Regions from separate parts of the Peribacillus sp. NPDC058075 genome, predicted to be linked through region 2. Evidence: a T-box and tRNA genes for the amino acid it is inferred to sense, from the RefSeq annotation. Region 2 holds a T-box; the other holds one or more tRNA genes.

Region 1 (7,486 bases), on a different contig from region 2:
CAAAATACGGCCATTTCCGTTCATTTCCCCTTCAACAGCCTTGATGACTTCCTGTACCTTTTCATTATCGGTCACAGCGTGTTTATCGGTAACTCTGACATTGATCAGCGTTTGTGGATATTTCTTCATCTCGCCAGCAAGCTCCGATAAGGTTTTTTGGGTATCGCTCATGATGTTCACAAGCTGTAAGCCCGTCAATAAGCCATCACCTGTCGTGTTATAGTCCAGGAAGATGATATGTCCGGATTGTTCACCGCCAAGGTTATAGCCGCCTTTTCGCATCTCCTCGACCACATAGCGATCCCCCACTGCCGTCTGGGCGCTTTGGATGCCATGCTCTTCAAGACCTTTATAAAAGCCAAGGTTGCTCATGATCGTAGAAACCACCGTTCCCTGTTTCAGACGGTTATTTTCTTTCAAGTATTTCGCACAGATATACATGATTTGGTCGCCGTCCACTATATTTCCTTTTTCATCTATGGCAATGACACGGTCTCCATCACCATCGAAAGCAAGTCCAACATCCGCACCTTTTTCTTTTAAGAATTCAGCAAGTGCTTCAGGATGGGTGGAACCTACCTTATCATTAATATTCAAGCCATTGGGCGATGCCCCCATTGTTGAGATGTCTGCATCAAGATCTGCAAACAAATGCATGGCCAAGGCAGATGTCGCCCCATGTGCACAATCAAGAGCAACATGAATGCCTGTAAAGTCTTCATCCACTGATTGCTTCAAGTACTGGAGGTACTTTTGCCCTCCTTCGAAATAATCGTTCAAATGGCCTAAATCTCCGCCAACCGGGCGTGGAAGTTCATCCTTTTCCATATCTAATAGAGCTTCAATTTCCGCTTCTTGATCATCGGATAACTTAAACCCATCCGGTCCAAAGAATTTAATGCCATTATCCGCTACCGGGTTATGCGAAGCGGAAATCATGACACCTGCTTCAGCACTTAAGGCCTTTGTTAAATAGGCAACTCCTGGTGTCGAAATGACCCCAAGGCGCATCACCTCAGCCCCAATGGATAAAAGACCGGCAACAAGCGCACCTTCCAGCATTTCACCTGAAATACGAGTATCGCGCCCTATCAGCACTTTTGGTTTTTCTGTATTTCTAGTAAGGACATAGCCACCAAAACGGCCTAGTTTAAATGCCAACTCCGGTGTTAATTCGCTATTCGCTATACCCCTTACTCCGTCTGTTCCAAAATATTTACCCATCTTTATCGCTCCTTCTTCGAATCGTTACTGAATTAAATGATGATGTTAAAGCAAGGTCATGTCTCTTCGTCTTTTTGTGTGATGGTTACCGAAATCGTTTTAGAATCCAGTTCCCAGTCCAATCCCTCAGGTACTGATACCGCCAAATCCACATCATGCGTACCTTCATCTAAATTACTCACATCTACTGTAAGATTAATGTCGTCTTTAGTTATTTTCTTCAATTCATCCGCCTCACCAAGCAAAGTGATGCTAGTTACTTCGGATTCCAATTCGGCATCTTGGTCATCCTGTATGCCCACAGGCACAATTTGTATATTGTTGAAAGTTTTAGACTCAATGGCAGCCGTTTCATCTTTTTCTTTTTCTTTTTCTTTTTCTTCCTCTTCTTCGACTACTTGCTCTTCTTGTTTTTGTTCAGTTTCCTGTTCTTTCTCTTTTACGACTGGCTCTGCACTCTCTTCATCCACATCCACTTTCTCGGTACGAATCTTGACCTTTGCCTTACCCAAGGACATTTTTTGTACACTTTCCGGTTTATTAAGATCTAGTTCCAGTTCTGTATCACCATCGATTTTCGAGATATTTACAGGAAGATTTATTTCATCAATTTTCTCCAGGTCCGATTCCGAACCGAATAAGGTGACCTCTTTTGGGTCAACACTCATGCTTGTGATCCTGATGCCATCCTTTGCCTTGCCAGTTTGCTTCGGTTCTATCGAAACCGTCTTGGAAGGAATGCTCACTTTTAAGGAAACGGCAACTGAAGATGGCTCGATCGTCACATCCAGCTTATTCAAGTCCCTGTCCAAGGCTTTAACGGTTGCCTTACCGTTCACCGTTTCGCTAAGTCCCTTACTTATTTCAAGGTTTGCCTTTACATACGAAATTTGTTCAATCGCATCTTTAGCACCCGTTATTTTGACAGTTTTCGGGCTGACTGTTGGCTGACCGGCGGTATATCCCTCTTCAAGTAAAGAGCTATTATACTCGGCTTCAACGGAGAATTCCTTCGTCACCCGTTCCTGAACGTTGACTTCGGCATATTCCGGATCGATTGTCGCCACTAGCTTTTCATTCAGCTCACTTATTTTAAATGTGACAGTTCTGTCCCCCATTGAGATTGCTGGATCAGATAGGTCTACATACACTTTAAAGTCCCTTTGGTTTTTCGCATTAATCAAGAGGCTTTTTGCTCCCTTAAGCGTAACATCAACCGTCTCCGGCACTCCGCTCACCACTAGATTCTCACGGTCATAGTAGACTTCAACCGGTACATTTTCAATAGTCTCCGTACTGATTTCAGGGGCTGTCGATAAACCAAGCGATTTTTTATCCGACTCCATCTCAAAGTTAATGGAAATGAATAAAAGTGCTGCCAAGGCAAAAGCTACGATTCTCATAAACCAAGCACTATTGGTGAATTTATCCATTCTTTTTCCCCCTCCAGTTAAAGATGCTTGAGGAAGTTGATTTGATGTTTTCCACTACCAGTTCACTTGTAAGCATGGCCTTAAATGATTCTTGATTCAAATCCCGGTAAAGTTCCCCGTTTTTAGTGACGGATATCCCTCCCGTTTCTTCTGAAACGACAATTGTAAGACTATCCGTAACTTCACTCATGCCTATGGCTGCCCTATGCCGTGTGCCAAGTTCCTTTGAAATGAATGGACTCTCTGATAATGGCAAATAGCAGGCTGCAGCTGCCACCTGGTTATTTTGCAAAATAACTGCGCCATCATGGAGCGGCGTATTAGGGATGAAGATATTAATGAGCAGTTCTGAAGAAATATAGGATTTTAGGGGGATCCCCGTTTCAACATAATCCCCAAGCTCCGTACCTTTTTCTATCGTAATCAAGGCTCCTATACGCCTTTTTGCCATATAGGTGGACGCCTTTAGGATTTCTTCGACTAAACGCTCTTGCTGATTCTCTTCTGGAACGGTGCCCCTTGCAAAGAGCTTCCCGCGTCCTAATTGTTCAAGTGCCCTTCTCAGTTCAGGTTGAAAAATGACGAGAATCGCCAATACTCCCCAATTCATGACTTGTGCCATTAACCATCCGAGTGTATTGAAACCAAACAGGTTGCTTAAGCTTTTTACAATGACAATTACAAAAATTCCTTTTAGCAGCTGAATAGCCTTCGTGCCTCGAATAATAGTTAACAATTTATATATCACAAACCATACAAGGAGAATATCAATGAAATTTACTACATAGTCCCAAACAGTCAAATTGGTTAAAGACATGTTGTTTCCTCCAGTCAGTATTACTCCAAATACCAATTACAATTTACAATAACCTTAATAGTATACCATTTTTTAAATGATACATCTAAAAACTAGTGTGAGAAATTTACATAGGAAAAACGAATCATGAAAAATGGTTCCCCTTTACTTAACAAAATAAAGCTGAGCGAAGTCACCGTAAATGAAAAACGGTGCCCTCTCCCAGCTTCTATTCCTTATTCTCCTCTTTAGCAGGAACCAACGAGGTTGCAGTGTCCTTTACTTTATACCACATCCACTCAAAAGCTTGGTCAATAACATGGATGCTCCCAGTCACATTCCCTGCCTTAGACATATATTTATGCCCATTTATGACTGTCACATCTCCCTTTACTTCACCATCTATTTGAATGTTACCATTTTGAACTACCACATTTCCCTTGATTGTCTCACCCTCAGGCACAATCACCGTTTCACCATCGACCACTAAGTTAGGCTGCTTTGATACTGAAAAATGTTCGTCCTGATTATAAGTGGAAAAAACAGATCCTGTCATCAATATGATGAACATCGCTGCCGCTGTCATGAAGGGATGGCTTTTGAACCAACGTTTGGCACCTGTTGTTTTCGTTTCCTTTGGCAATTGAGCCATAACCTTTGCTGTAAAGTCATCCGGGGCCTTTATATGGGAAGTGCTTTGTACAAGAGCGACCGCCTTTTTCATTTCATGAAAGTAATCCCGGCATTCAGCACAGTTATGCAAGTGCTCCCGTAAAACTTCTTTATGCTCCGGTTTGATGTCCTCATCTAAATAATCATGCATATATTCAATGATTTCCTCATGGCAGTTCATTTTTCTCACCTTCTTTTTATAAATGGCGTAGTTGTTTACGCAAGGCTTCCCGACCGCGATGTATCCTCGTCTTAACCGTACCGACCGGCAAATCGAGTATTTCACTGATTTCCTTTAATGATAACTCTTCAATATACTTCAATACGATGACCGATCGGTATTTCTCGGGCAATTTCATTATTTCCACTTGAATCGTTTCCTGCAGTTCTAAAGATTCAACTTCTTCCTCGGGTTTCGCCATATCCGATGCGATTTGGGAATACATATTCAATCCCTCTGTTCCGGCCACCTCTGCATCCAGATAGTAGTCCGGTTTTTTCTTGCGAAGCCGGTCAATACAAAGATTGGTCGCAATTCGATATAACCATGTAGAAAATTTCATTGTTATATTGAAACTGCGAATATTCACGTAGGCCCTTACAAAGGCCTCTTGTGCCAAATCTTCCGCTTCTTGCCTGTTTCCGAGCATCCTGAAACATATTTGGAAAACTTTGTCCTTGTAAATTTCGACAATTTCCCCAAATGCATTATGGTCTCCCTTTAATACTTGATTAATTCTCTCTTTAATGAGTGCATCCATTTTCCGGTATTACCCCCGCTCATGCGGCTATACGATTACTACGAATCGTAAGCTAAAAGGTTTCAAAAATTTAATACATTAATTTTAACAAAGTTTTACATTTTATGTTTAAAAAAAAAGAAACAGGGCTATATAGTAAGAAATTGTATAATTCAAGGGAGTGATTCTTTATATGACTGCTGAACAAATTTTAGATCATATTGAACAATACAGACAGAAAATGATGTTTTTGGCTTCCCGCTCTTCGATGGTGGATAATGAAGTTGTTGAAGTTAGCAGCAAATTGGATTCTTTAATCATCCAATACATCCATTTAACTAATAATGGAGACCCTACAGACAGACGTGCTCTCAAGTGAATACGGATATACGATGGCATCCATCAATCTATAACTATGTTCCTGTTACATACACCCTGGAAAATAAACCTACGCCTTCTAGCATATAAAAAACAGTAACCCATTACAAGCCGGTTACTGTTTCTTTTATTTTTCCAGTTATAATAATTTTTCTCCAAATAGCGAACCCATTAGGGCGACAGCAACGATTGCCGTTTTATTTCGCTCATCTAAAATGGGATTCACCTCTACGAATTCAGCTGATGTAATCAAGTTGGATTCCGCAAGCATTTCCATGGCCAAATGACTTTCCCGATAGCTTATACCACCAATCACCGGTGTCCCCACTCCGGGTGCATCTGCCGGGTCAACTCCATCCAAATCCAATGAAAGGTGAACACCATCCGTTCTTTCCCTTAGGTACTCCATGCACTCTTCCATGACCCGTGTCATTCCCAAACGGTCGATCTCATGCATCGTGAATACCCTAATCCCTTTCTCACGGATAAGTTCTTTTTCCCCTTCATCCAATGACCTTGCCCCAATTATTACGATGTTTTCCGGTTTCACTTTGGGAGCAAAACCATGGATATTGATTAGGTCAGGATGTCCAAGCCCGATACTGACAGCCAGGGGCATACCGTGTATATTCCCGGATGGTGAAGTATCTTCCGTATTTAAATCCCCGTGTGCGTCGTACCATATCACTCCTAAATTTTCATAGTGCTTTGCGACTCCTGCCAGTGTTCCTATGGCTATCGAATGGTCTCCTCCCAATACAAGCGGGAAGGAGCCTCCTTCTATTATTTCATCAACTTTTGCTGCAAGCAGGGTGTTACCCTTTGCCACAAGCTGTAAGTTTTTTAGATTTGTCCCAGGCTCATCTGCATTTTCAGGTCGCCCTACAATGATATCCCCTAAATCCTCTACTTCTATATTCAAACTTTCAAGCCGCTCGACAATCTCTGCGCAGCGAATGGCACTAGGTCCCATATCCACCCCTCGCCTTGCTTGACCAAGGTCCATAGGCAACCCGATGACGGAAATTTTCTGAATAGACATACAATTCCCCCTTTCCACCATTTTATATTGTATATGCCGATTGGTTCAACTCGACAATTCCATGTATAAAGATGCACGTTTTCCTATCACATATGTTTTTGGTGAATAAAGATCTTTCTTGCAATTAGTATGCCCAACTATGCCTTGAACAAAAAAAAGTCTTAAGCCATTTTTGGCTTAAGACGTAAGTTTTTGGTGTATGTAGTTGATGGTGGAGCCTAGCGGGATCGAACCGCTGACCTCCTGCGTGCAAGGCAGGCGCTCTCCCAGCTGAGCTAAGGCCCCTAAGGGATATGAAATATATTAAGCGGAAGACGGGATTCGAACCCGCGACCCCAACCTTGGCAAGGTTGTATTCTACCACTGAACTACTTCCGCAAATGGCTGGGCTAGAAGGGATCGAACCTTCGCATGACGGAATCAAAATCCGTTGCCTTACCGCTTGGCTATAGCCCAATATATGATATGCAATGATTAAAATTCAACAAAATAAAAAGGTGGTAATCATATAATTCCCCAATAAAGAGAATATATAACTGATCCACAGGATTTTATTAAAATGGTGGAGGGGGGCAGATTCGAACTGCCGAACCCAAAGGAGCGGATTTACAGTCCGCCGCGTTTAGCCACTTCGCTACCCCTCCGCAATATATGGTTGTAAATGGTGCCGGCAAGAGGACTTGAACCCCCAACCTACTGATTACAAGTCAGTTGCTCTACCAGTTGAGCTACACCGGCAAGTAAAGAATAAAATGGTGGAGGATGACGGGATCGAACCGCCGACCCTCTGCTTGTAAGGCAGATGCTCTCCCAGCTGAGCTAATCCTCCGGATTAATGATTTAAAATGGTGACCCGTACGGGATTCGAACCCGTGTTACCGCCGTGAAAGGGCGGTGTCTTAACCGCTTGACCAACGGGCCGAACTGTTTTTTGTTCATAGATAGATCGGGAAGCTCCCAAGCGGATTCGAACCGCTGACCTCTTCCTTACCATGGAAGTGCTCTACCTACTGAGCTATGGAAGCATATGGCTCCGCAGGTAGGACTCGAACCTACGACCGTTCGGTTAACAGCCGAATGCTCTACCACTGAGCTACTGCGGAATAATATAATGTTTCCTAAAACCCATTTAAAGATTTAAATGAACAGCCTGGCAACGTCCTACTCTCACAGGGGGAAACCCCCAACTACCATCGGCGCT
Region 2 (7,486 bases):
AGGATTCAACGATCACAGCCGTGAATAATGTGATGAGCTCCCGAATCGCTGCAAGTGACGTCGAAAATGCCAAGAAGAAAGTTGTAGAGGAATTGGGTTATATGAGCATTAGCGGCGATATGAAAAAAGCCTCCACTTCCCTTGCACGTACGGCGATCATTCAGAATGTATTTTTCGATAAGGACAAAACCGAAGAACAGCGAAGGAAAGCGATTGAAAGCGTGGAGCCAATCAGGATCCTTCAAGGTCAAATCATCGTTGAAGAAAATCAATTAGTGGACAGGGATGTATATAGGCAGCTTGAACTGGCAGGCTTTTTAAATACGGAGTCTACCATTTACCCGTATATCGGCCTGCTTTTATTCATATTCCTGACTTTTGCCGCTTTTTATTACTATTTCTACTATTCCGTTTCCAAAAAGGATAACAAGTACAATCAGTTATTGATCTTCAGTCTTGTCTTTATCCTTTCGATGGCTACCATGAAAACGGTCAGCATTCTGGCAGACCTGAAAAACTCGAACCTGGAATACATTTTTCCGGGTGCCATGGCGGCGATGCTCATCAAGATATTATTGAATGATAAGTTAGCGGTGGCAATGATCATATTGTTAGGTTCGTATGGTACGATTATATTTAATGGCGATACACCTGGAAATCTGGATTTCTCGATGGGGCTTTATATCATTTTCGGGGGATTGACGGCAATCATCATTCTATCCAGGCCAAATTTCAAATCAAAGGTACTGGTAGCGGGGCTGCTATTGGCTTTAATCAATATGGCATTTGTTTTTTCGCTCATCTTTATTATGGACAGCCATTATACTAGAATGGAGTACTTGTATTATGCTGCTGCTGCGATGGGTTCTGGAGTGGGTTCAGCTGTTTTGACAATGGGGCTGTTACCGTTTTTCGAGGCTGGTTTCGGGATCTTATCTTCGATTAAGCTCATCGAGCTAGCGAATCCCAATCACCCATTACTTCGAAGGATCTTGATAGAGGCTCCGGGCACATATCATCATAGCGTGATGGTGGCCAATTTGGCGGAATCGGCTTGTGAAGCCATCGGGTCGAATGGATTGCTGGCAAGGGTCGGCAGTTATTATCATGATATCGGTAAAACGAAGCGGCCGCATTTCTTCATCGAAAATCAGATGAATGAAGAGAACCCGCATGATCGGCTGCAGCCGGAAACGAGCCGGGATATCATCATTGCCCATGCCGTAGACGGCGGGGAGATGCTTCGCAGTCACAAATTCCCGAAAGAGATCGTGGATATTGCAGAGCAGCATCATGGGACCACTTTATTGAAATTTTTCTACCATAAGGCAAAAAAACAAGATGAGTCCACACCCGAGGCAGACTACCGATATCCCGGGCCGAGGGCGGTAATGAAAGAAGTAGCCGTCATCGGCATAGCCGATAGTGTGGAAGCTGCAGTGAGATCGATGAAGCACCCAACTCCGGAGAAGATTGAAGAACTGGTAAGTTTCATCATTCAGGACAGGATTTCGGATGGTCAATTTGATGAATGTGACATTACTATGAGAGAATTGAGTATCGTGAAGCATTCCTTATGTGAATCGCTTAATGGGATCTTCCACTCCAGGATTGAATATCCGGAGTCGGATAAATTAGGACAGAAGGTGAAAGAATGATTTTAGCTATCGATTTTTTGGATGAAACGAACGAAGTAACGGAGGAAGCTCAGCACCTTGTTGAAAGCATTCTGCAATTTGCGGCTAGAAAAGAAAACATTGAAAAAGACACCGAGCTGTCAGTCACATTTGTAGACAATGATAGGATTCGGGAAATCAATAAAGAATATCGTAATAAAGATTCAGCTACAGATGTCATTTCATTTGCACTTGAAGAAATGGGAGAAGATGAAGTGGAAATTGTCGGGGCCGAAATGCCCCGCATGTTAGGGGATATCATCATTTCCATTGAGCGCACGAAAGAACAGGCTGAAGAATATGGTCATTCATTTGACCGGGAACTTGGATTTTTGGCACTGCATGGTTTTCTTCACTTATTAGGATTTGACCACATGAATGAAGAAGATGAAAAAGTGATGTTCACAAAACAAAAGGAGATCTTGGAAGAATATGGGCTTTCAAGAGAAGGGTAAAAAAAGGTATCCTTTATTAAAAAGTTTCTCTTTTGCCTGTCAGGGAATTTTGGAGGCTGTTCGGACTGAACGCAATATCAAGATTCACTTCACATTAACGGCAATTGTCGTATTCTTTGGTTGGTACTTCTCATTGAATGGGATGGAGTGGCTTTTCATTTTGGCGGCCATAGCCGGTACGATTGCGTTGGAGCTCGTTAATTCAGCGATTGAAAGAGTAGTGGACCTGGTAACGGATCAAATTCATCCGCTTGCCAAGCAGGCAAAAGATATTGCAGCCGGAGCTGTATTCATATATGCTATATTTTCTATAATAGTTGGATTGATTATCTTTTTGCCTAAGTTTGGCCTATAGACTGCCGAAATGGTACTCAATTTGAAAGGAAGATGTGAATTGAATACAAAAGAATTGATTGAGGAAGCTAAAAAAGCAAGGGATAAAGCCTATGTGCCTTACTCCAAATTTAAGGTGGGGGCTGCCCTTTTAACCGCTGATGGAAAGGTCTATCATGGTTGTAATATAGAAAATGCAGCATACAGCATGTGTAATTGCGCCGAAAGGACAGCTTTATTCAGCGCTTATGCCCATGACGATAAAAAATTCACTAAACTTGCAGTCGTGGCAGATACCGATGGTCCCGTTTCCCCATGCGGGGCATGCAGGCAGGTTATTTCAGAGCTGTGCGAAAAGGATATGCCGGTTGTTTTGACCAACTTAAATGGGGATATTAAAGAACTAACAGTACAGGAATTGCTTCCAGGAGCTTTTTCACCGGAGGATTTGAATGGATAAATTATTTAATGATACACAAGTAAAAGATTACAAATCAGGTTTCATTTCGATTATCGGACGACCTAATGTTGGAAAGAGTACATTTCTGAATCGAGTCATCGGTCAAAAGATCGCCATCATGAGCGATAAACCGCAAACTACAAGAAATAAGGTCCAAGGTGTACTTACGCAAAACGATTCACAAATGATTTTCATCGATACACCTGGCATTCATAAACCAAAGCATAAGCTTGGTGATTTCATGATGAAAGTGGCCACGAATACATTGAAGGAAGTCGATTTGATTCTCTTCATGATCAATGCGACTGAAGGATACGGACGCGGTGACGAGTTTATCATTGAAAAACTTCAATCCGTAAAAACGCCTGTTTTCCTGGTGGTAAACAAAATCGATGCGATGCATCCAGATGATTTACTTCCGATCATTGAAAAATACCAACAGCTTTACCCTTTTGCGGCAGTTGTTCCAATTTCTGCACTTGAAGGAAATAACGTCGAGACATTGCTTGAACAAATCAAGGAACACTTGCCTGAGGGTCCCCAGTTTTATCCGGCTGATCAAGTGACCGATCACCCGGAACGTTTTATCATTTCCGAATTGGTTCGCGAGAAGGTGCTGCACCTGACACGGGAAGAAATACCGCATTCGGTGGCTGTTGTCATCGATTCCATCAAAAAAATGGATAACAGCGACACCATTAATGTCATGGCGACGATCGTTGTCGAACGTGATTCACAAAAAGGCATTGTCATCGGAAAGCAAGGGAAAATGCTTAAAGAAGTCGGCAGCCGTGCCAGAGTGGATATCGAAAACTTATTGGGCTCGAAAGTTTTCCTGGAACTGTGGGTGAAGGTGCAGAAGGATTGGCGTAACAAAGCAAGCCAGCTTCGCGATTATGGCTTCAATGAGAGCGAGTATTAATTAACAAAATTTACGCGTCATGAAAGTTTGGAAAACGGTCAAGCTAATCATATGGTCGGATATTCATATTGCTAGTTAAAAATGAAAGGTGGGCTTTATATGTTGGATTTTACCTGGGAATTATTCACTGAAACAGGTAATGTGGACACCTATTTGCTGTTTAAGGAGATAGAAGTCGAAAGACAGGAAAGACACTTGGTATTGAATGATGAGCTAGCAGAAATTGATTTTCCTGTTTCATAGGATAGCCTTGGCGAGCATGGGTGGTGTCTTGGTATGCTCCAAAAATGTGAGGGCATTGTCATAAGGCGAACTGCATATGGAGAAAATAACAAAATCATTACTATATATACCCGTGAGCTAGGAAAGATTGGCGTTATGGCTAGAGGAGCCAGTAAACCTAACAGCAGGCTTTCTGCCGTCACACAGCTTTTTTGCTCCGGGTATTTTCTTGTAACTACATCAACCGGACTCGGAAGTCTCCAGCAAGGCGAAATGGTCGATTCACTCCGTTTCATAAGGGAGGATCTTTTTGCCACTGCTTATGCTTCTTATATTGTTGAATTGCTTGATAAAAGCGTCGAGGATAAGAAACCGAATCCATATTTGTATGAGTTGCTTTCGCAAACCTTGCATTACATAAACGAAGAATATGACGCAGAGGTATTGAAATTCATTTTTGAAATGAAGATGCTGCCCGTCAATGGGATTAACCCAGTGCTGAATCAGTGTGCTGTATGTGGTGAAACGGAAGGGGAATTCTCCTTCTCACTTCGGGAAGCGGGCTTCATTTGTCACCGCTGCCTAGGGAAGGACCCTTATCATTATAAAATTTCACCTGCAGCCGTCAAATTGCTGCGGATCTTTTATTATTTCGATTTATCAAGGCTCGGAAACATTTCCGTCAAGCCTGAAACGAAAAAAGAACTGCAGAAGATCATCGATGCTTATTATGAGGAATATTCTGGTCTGAATTTGAAATCAAAAAAGTTCCTGAAGCAGATTGATACGATGAAAGATATGTTTTAGGATCTGACCTATTGACATTCCATGCTAGTTTGTATAAAATTCTAATCATCAAAATAAGAAGATTGCGTTGATGGAAAAGAGTATCTGTCATTCTCCATAAAAAGCGAACCCGGGACAGTGGAAGCCGGGATATGGATTTACAGGGAAGGGCGTTTCCGGAGCATGTTGCTTTGAAAAGAGGCCGTTTTATAAACGGCAATTAGGGTGGAACCGCGGGTAAACTCTCGTCCCTATGCATTTCGCATAGGGACGGGAGTTTTTTGTTTGCCAAAATGTGATGGGTTCCGACCTCATTTTAAAAAGAGCCGTTTTAAATAACCTGGAGGTGTACGATGAATATTCAAAATATGATTTTAACGTTACAAAAGCATTGGTCTGAACAAGGCTGCATATTAATGAATGCTTATGATGTCGAAAAAGGGGCAGGAACGATGAGCCCATACACGTTCCTGAGAGCCATTGGACCGGAGCCTTGGAGCGTAGCTTACGTGGAGCCCTCACGCCGTCCTGCTGACGGTCGTTATGGTGAGAACCCTAACCGACTGTATCAGCACCATCAGTTCCAAGTGATCATGAAGCCGTCACCTGACAATATCCAAGAGTTATATTTGGATTCTTTACGCGCTTTAGGGATCAACCCGCTTGAGCATGATATTCGCTTTGTGGAGGACAACTGGGAAAATCCATCACTAGGATGTGCTGGTCTCGGTTGGGAAGTGTGGCTTGATGGAATGGAAATCACGCAATTTACATATTTCCAACAAGTGGGCGGACTTGAGTGCAAGCCGGTTTCCGTGGAAATTACATACGGGATCGAACGTCTCGCCTCTTACATTCAAGATAAGGAAAACGTATTTGACCTGGAATGGACAGATGGATTCACAGTTCGGGATATATTTGGACAGCCGGAATACGAACATTCGAAATATACGTTCGAAACCTCCGACCTTGATATGCTGTTTCAGCTTTTCACGATGTATGAAAAGGAAGCGCATCGCCAAATGGAAGAAGGACTTGTACATCCCGCATATGATTATGTTTTGAAATGTTCACATACATTTAACCTTTTGGATGCCAAAGGTGCCATCTCGGTGACGGAAAGAACGGGTTATATTGCCCGGTGCCGTAACCTAGCGCGCAAGGTTGCCAAAACCTTCTATGAAGAGCGGGAAAAATTAGGCTTCCCGATTCTGAAAGTGAAAGGGGAGAATACAAATGAGCAAGCGTGATTTGTTATTGGAAATTGGATTGGAAGAGCTGCCTGCCCGTTTTGTGACAGCATCAATGAAACAGTTGTCAGATAAGGTGCAGCAATGGCTAACGGAAAAAGCGATTGAATTCGGAACGGTTGAAGCTTTTTCCACACCAAGACGTTTGGCCGTTCTGGTGAAAGACGTAGAAGAGTCCCAAGAGGATATCGAAGAAGAAGCAAAAGGCCCGGCTAAGAAAATCGCTTTGGACAGTGAAGGCAACTGGTCTAAAGCCGCATTGGGATTCGTCAGGGGTCAAGGCATGACTTCAGAGGACATTTATTTTAAAGAACTCAAGGGTGTAGAATATGCCCATGTGAATAAATTCATAAAAGGACAGCAGACCGTTCAGCTTTTATCTGAGCTTGCTGAAATCATCAGCGGCATGACGTTCCCGAAAAATATGCGTTGGGCCAATCAGGAGCTCCGCTTCGTCCGTCCGATTAAATGGCTGATTGCCTTATTCGGCAATGACATTGTGCCATTCAGCATTGCTGATGTGGAAACGGGCCGAGAAACAAAAGGACACCGTTTCTTGGGCGATAGCGCTAGCATCGAACTGCCGGAACTGTACGAAGATACGCTAAAAGAGCAATTTGTTATGGCGAATCCAGATAAACGCCGGCAAGTTATAATGGATCAGATTAAAGAACTTGAGCAGGAGAAAGGCTGGATCATCCCAGTCGATGAAGACCTGCTTGAAGAAGTCAATAATTTGGTAGAGTATCCAACGGTGTTATTTGGAAATTTTGAAGAAGAGTTCCTTGAGCTTCCAGCTGAGGTGCTTATCACATCGATGAAGGAACATCAACGTTATTTCCCTGTTAAAGATCAGGACGGGAAGCTGCTTGCTCACTTTGTAACCGTGCGTAATGGCGATGACCGCCATTTGGATAAGGTTTCTAAAGGGAATGAAAAAGTATTGCGTGCCCGCCTATCGGATGCAGCATTCTTCTACAAAGAAGATCAGAAAAAAGAAATTTCGGATGCTTTGAAAAAGCTTGACAGCATCGTTTATCATGAAGAAATCGGTACATTAGCCGAGAAAACTGCCCGGGTAACTGCTTTGACCGGTGACCTTGCGGATGCTTTGGATTTAAAGGCGGAAAAAGAAATGGCGCTTCGTACAGCGGCAATTGCCAAGTTCGATTTGGTGAGTCAAATGGTTTATGAATTCCCTGAATTGCAAGGGTATATGGGTGAAAAATATGCGCTCTTAAAAGGTGAAGCTAAAGAAGTGGCCGCCGCAATCAATGAACATTATATGCCAAGACATGCGGATGACAATGTACCGCCTTCAGTGATTGGCGCGGTTGTGAGTTTAGCTGAAAAAATGGATACTTTGTCTTCATTCTTCGCTA

What was found. A T-box is a leader RNA that pairs with one kind of tRNA and senses whether it is charged. The one in region 2 lies ahead of glyQ (glycine--tRNA ligase subunit alpha), so its partner is inferred to be a tRNA-Gly.
Region 1: it has a tRNA-Gly gene. The T-box ahead of glyQ (glycine--tRNA ligase subunit alpha) is inferred to sense a tRNA for this amino acid. The anticodon was not compared.

What each region holds. Positions count from the first base shown of each region.
Region 1 covers NZ_JBHVSL010000007.1:71,970-79,455, forward strand. Annotated here, with positions in the region: gene glmM (phosphoglucosamine mutase) at 1-1,224, opposite strand, end outside; gene ACFVS1_RS25165 (CdaR family protein) at 1,281-2,657, opposite strand; gene cdaA (diadenylate cyclase CdaA) at 2,650-3,474, opposite strand; gene ACFVS1_RS25175 (anti-sigma factor family protein) at 3,683-4,306, opposite strand; gene sigW (RNA polymerase sigma factor SigW) at 4,323-4,886, opposite strand; gene ACFVS1_RS25185 (aspartyl-phosphate phosphatase Spo0E family protein) at 5,059-5,244, shown strand; gene rocF (arginase) at 5,383-6,285, opposite strand; tRNA gene ACFVS1_RS25195 (tRNA-Ala) at 6,495-6,570, opposite strand; tRNA gene ACFVS1_RS25200 (tRNA-Gly) at 6,592-6,663, opposite strand; tRNA gene ACFVS1_RS25205 (tRNA-Gln) at 6,667-6,741, opposite strand; tRNA gene ACFVS1_RS25210 (tRNA-Tyr) at 6,846-6,929, opposite strand; tRNA gene ACFVS1_RS25215 (tRNA-Thr) at 6,948-7,023, opposite strand; tRNA gene ACFVS1_RS25220 (tRNA-Val) at 7,039-7,114, opposite strand; tRNA gene ACFVS1_RS25225 (tRNA-Glu) at 7,132-7,206, opposite strand; tRNA gene ACFVS1_RS25230 (tRNA-Thr) at 7,238-7,310, opposite strand; tRNA gene ACFVS1_RS25235 (tRNA-Asn) at 7,314-7,388, opposite strand; rRNA gene rrf (5S ribosomal RNA) at 7,434-7,486, opposite strand, start outside.
Region 2 covers NZ_JBHVSL010000001.1:909,319-916,804, forward strand. Annotated here, with positions in the region: gene ACFVS1_RS04590 (HD family phosphohydrolase) at 1-1,658, shown strand, start outside; gene ybeY (rRNA maturation RNase YbeY) at 1,655-2,131, shown strand; gene ACFVS1_RS04600 (diacylglycerol kinase family protein) at 2,109-2,486, shown strand; gene ACFVS1_RS04605 (cytidine deaminase) at 2,526-2,924, shown strand; gene era (GTPase Era) at 2,917-3,846, shown strand; gene ACFVS1_RS04615 (YqzL family protein) at 3,946-4,089, shown strand; gene recO (DNA repair protein RecO) at 4,123-4,875, shown strand; T-box leader at 4,934-5,110, shown strand; gene glyQ (glycine--tRNA ligase subunit alpha) at 5,208-6,104, shown strand; gene glyS (glycine--tRNA ligase subunit beta) at 6,091-7,486, shown strand, end outside.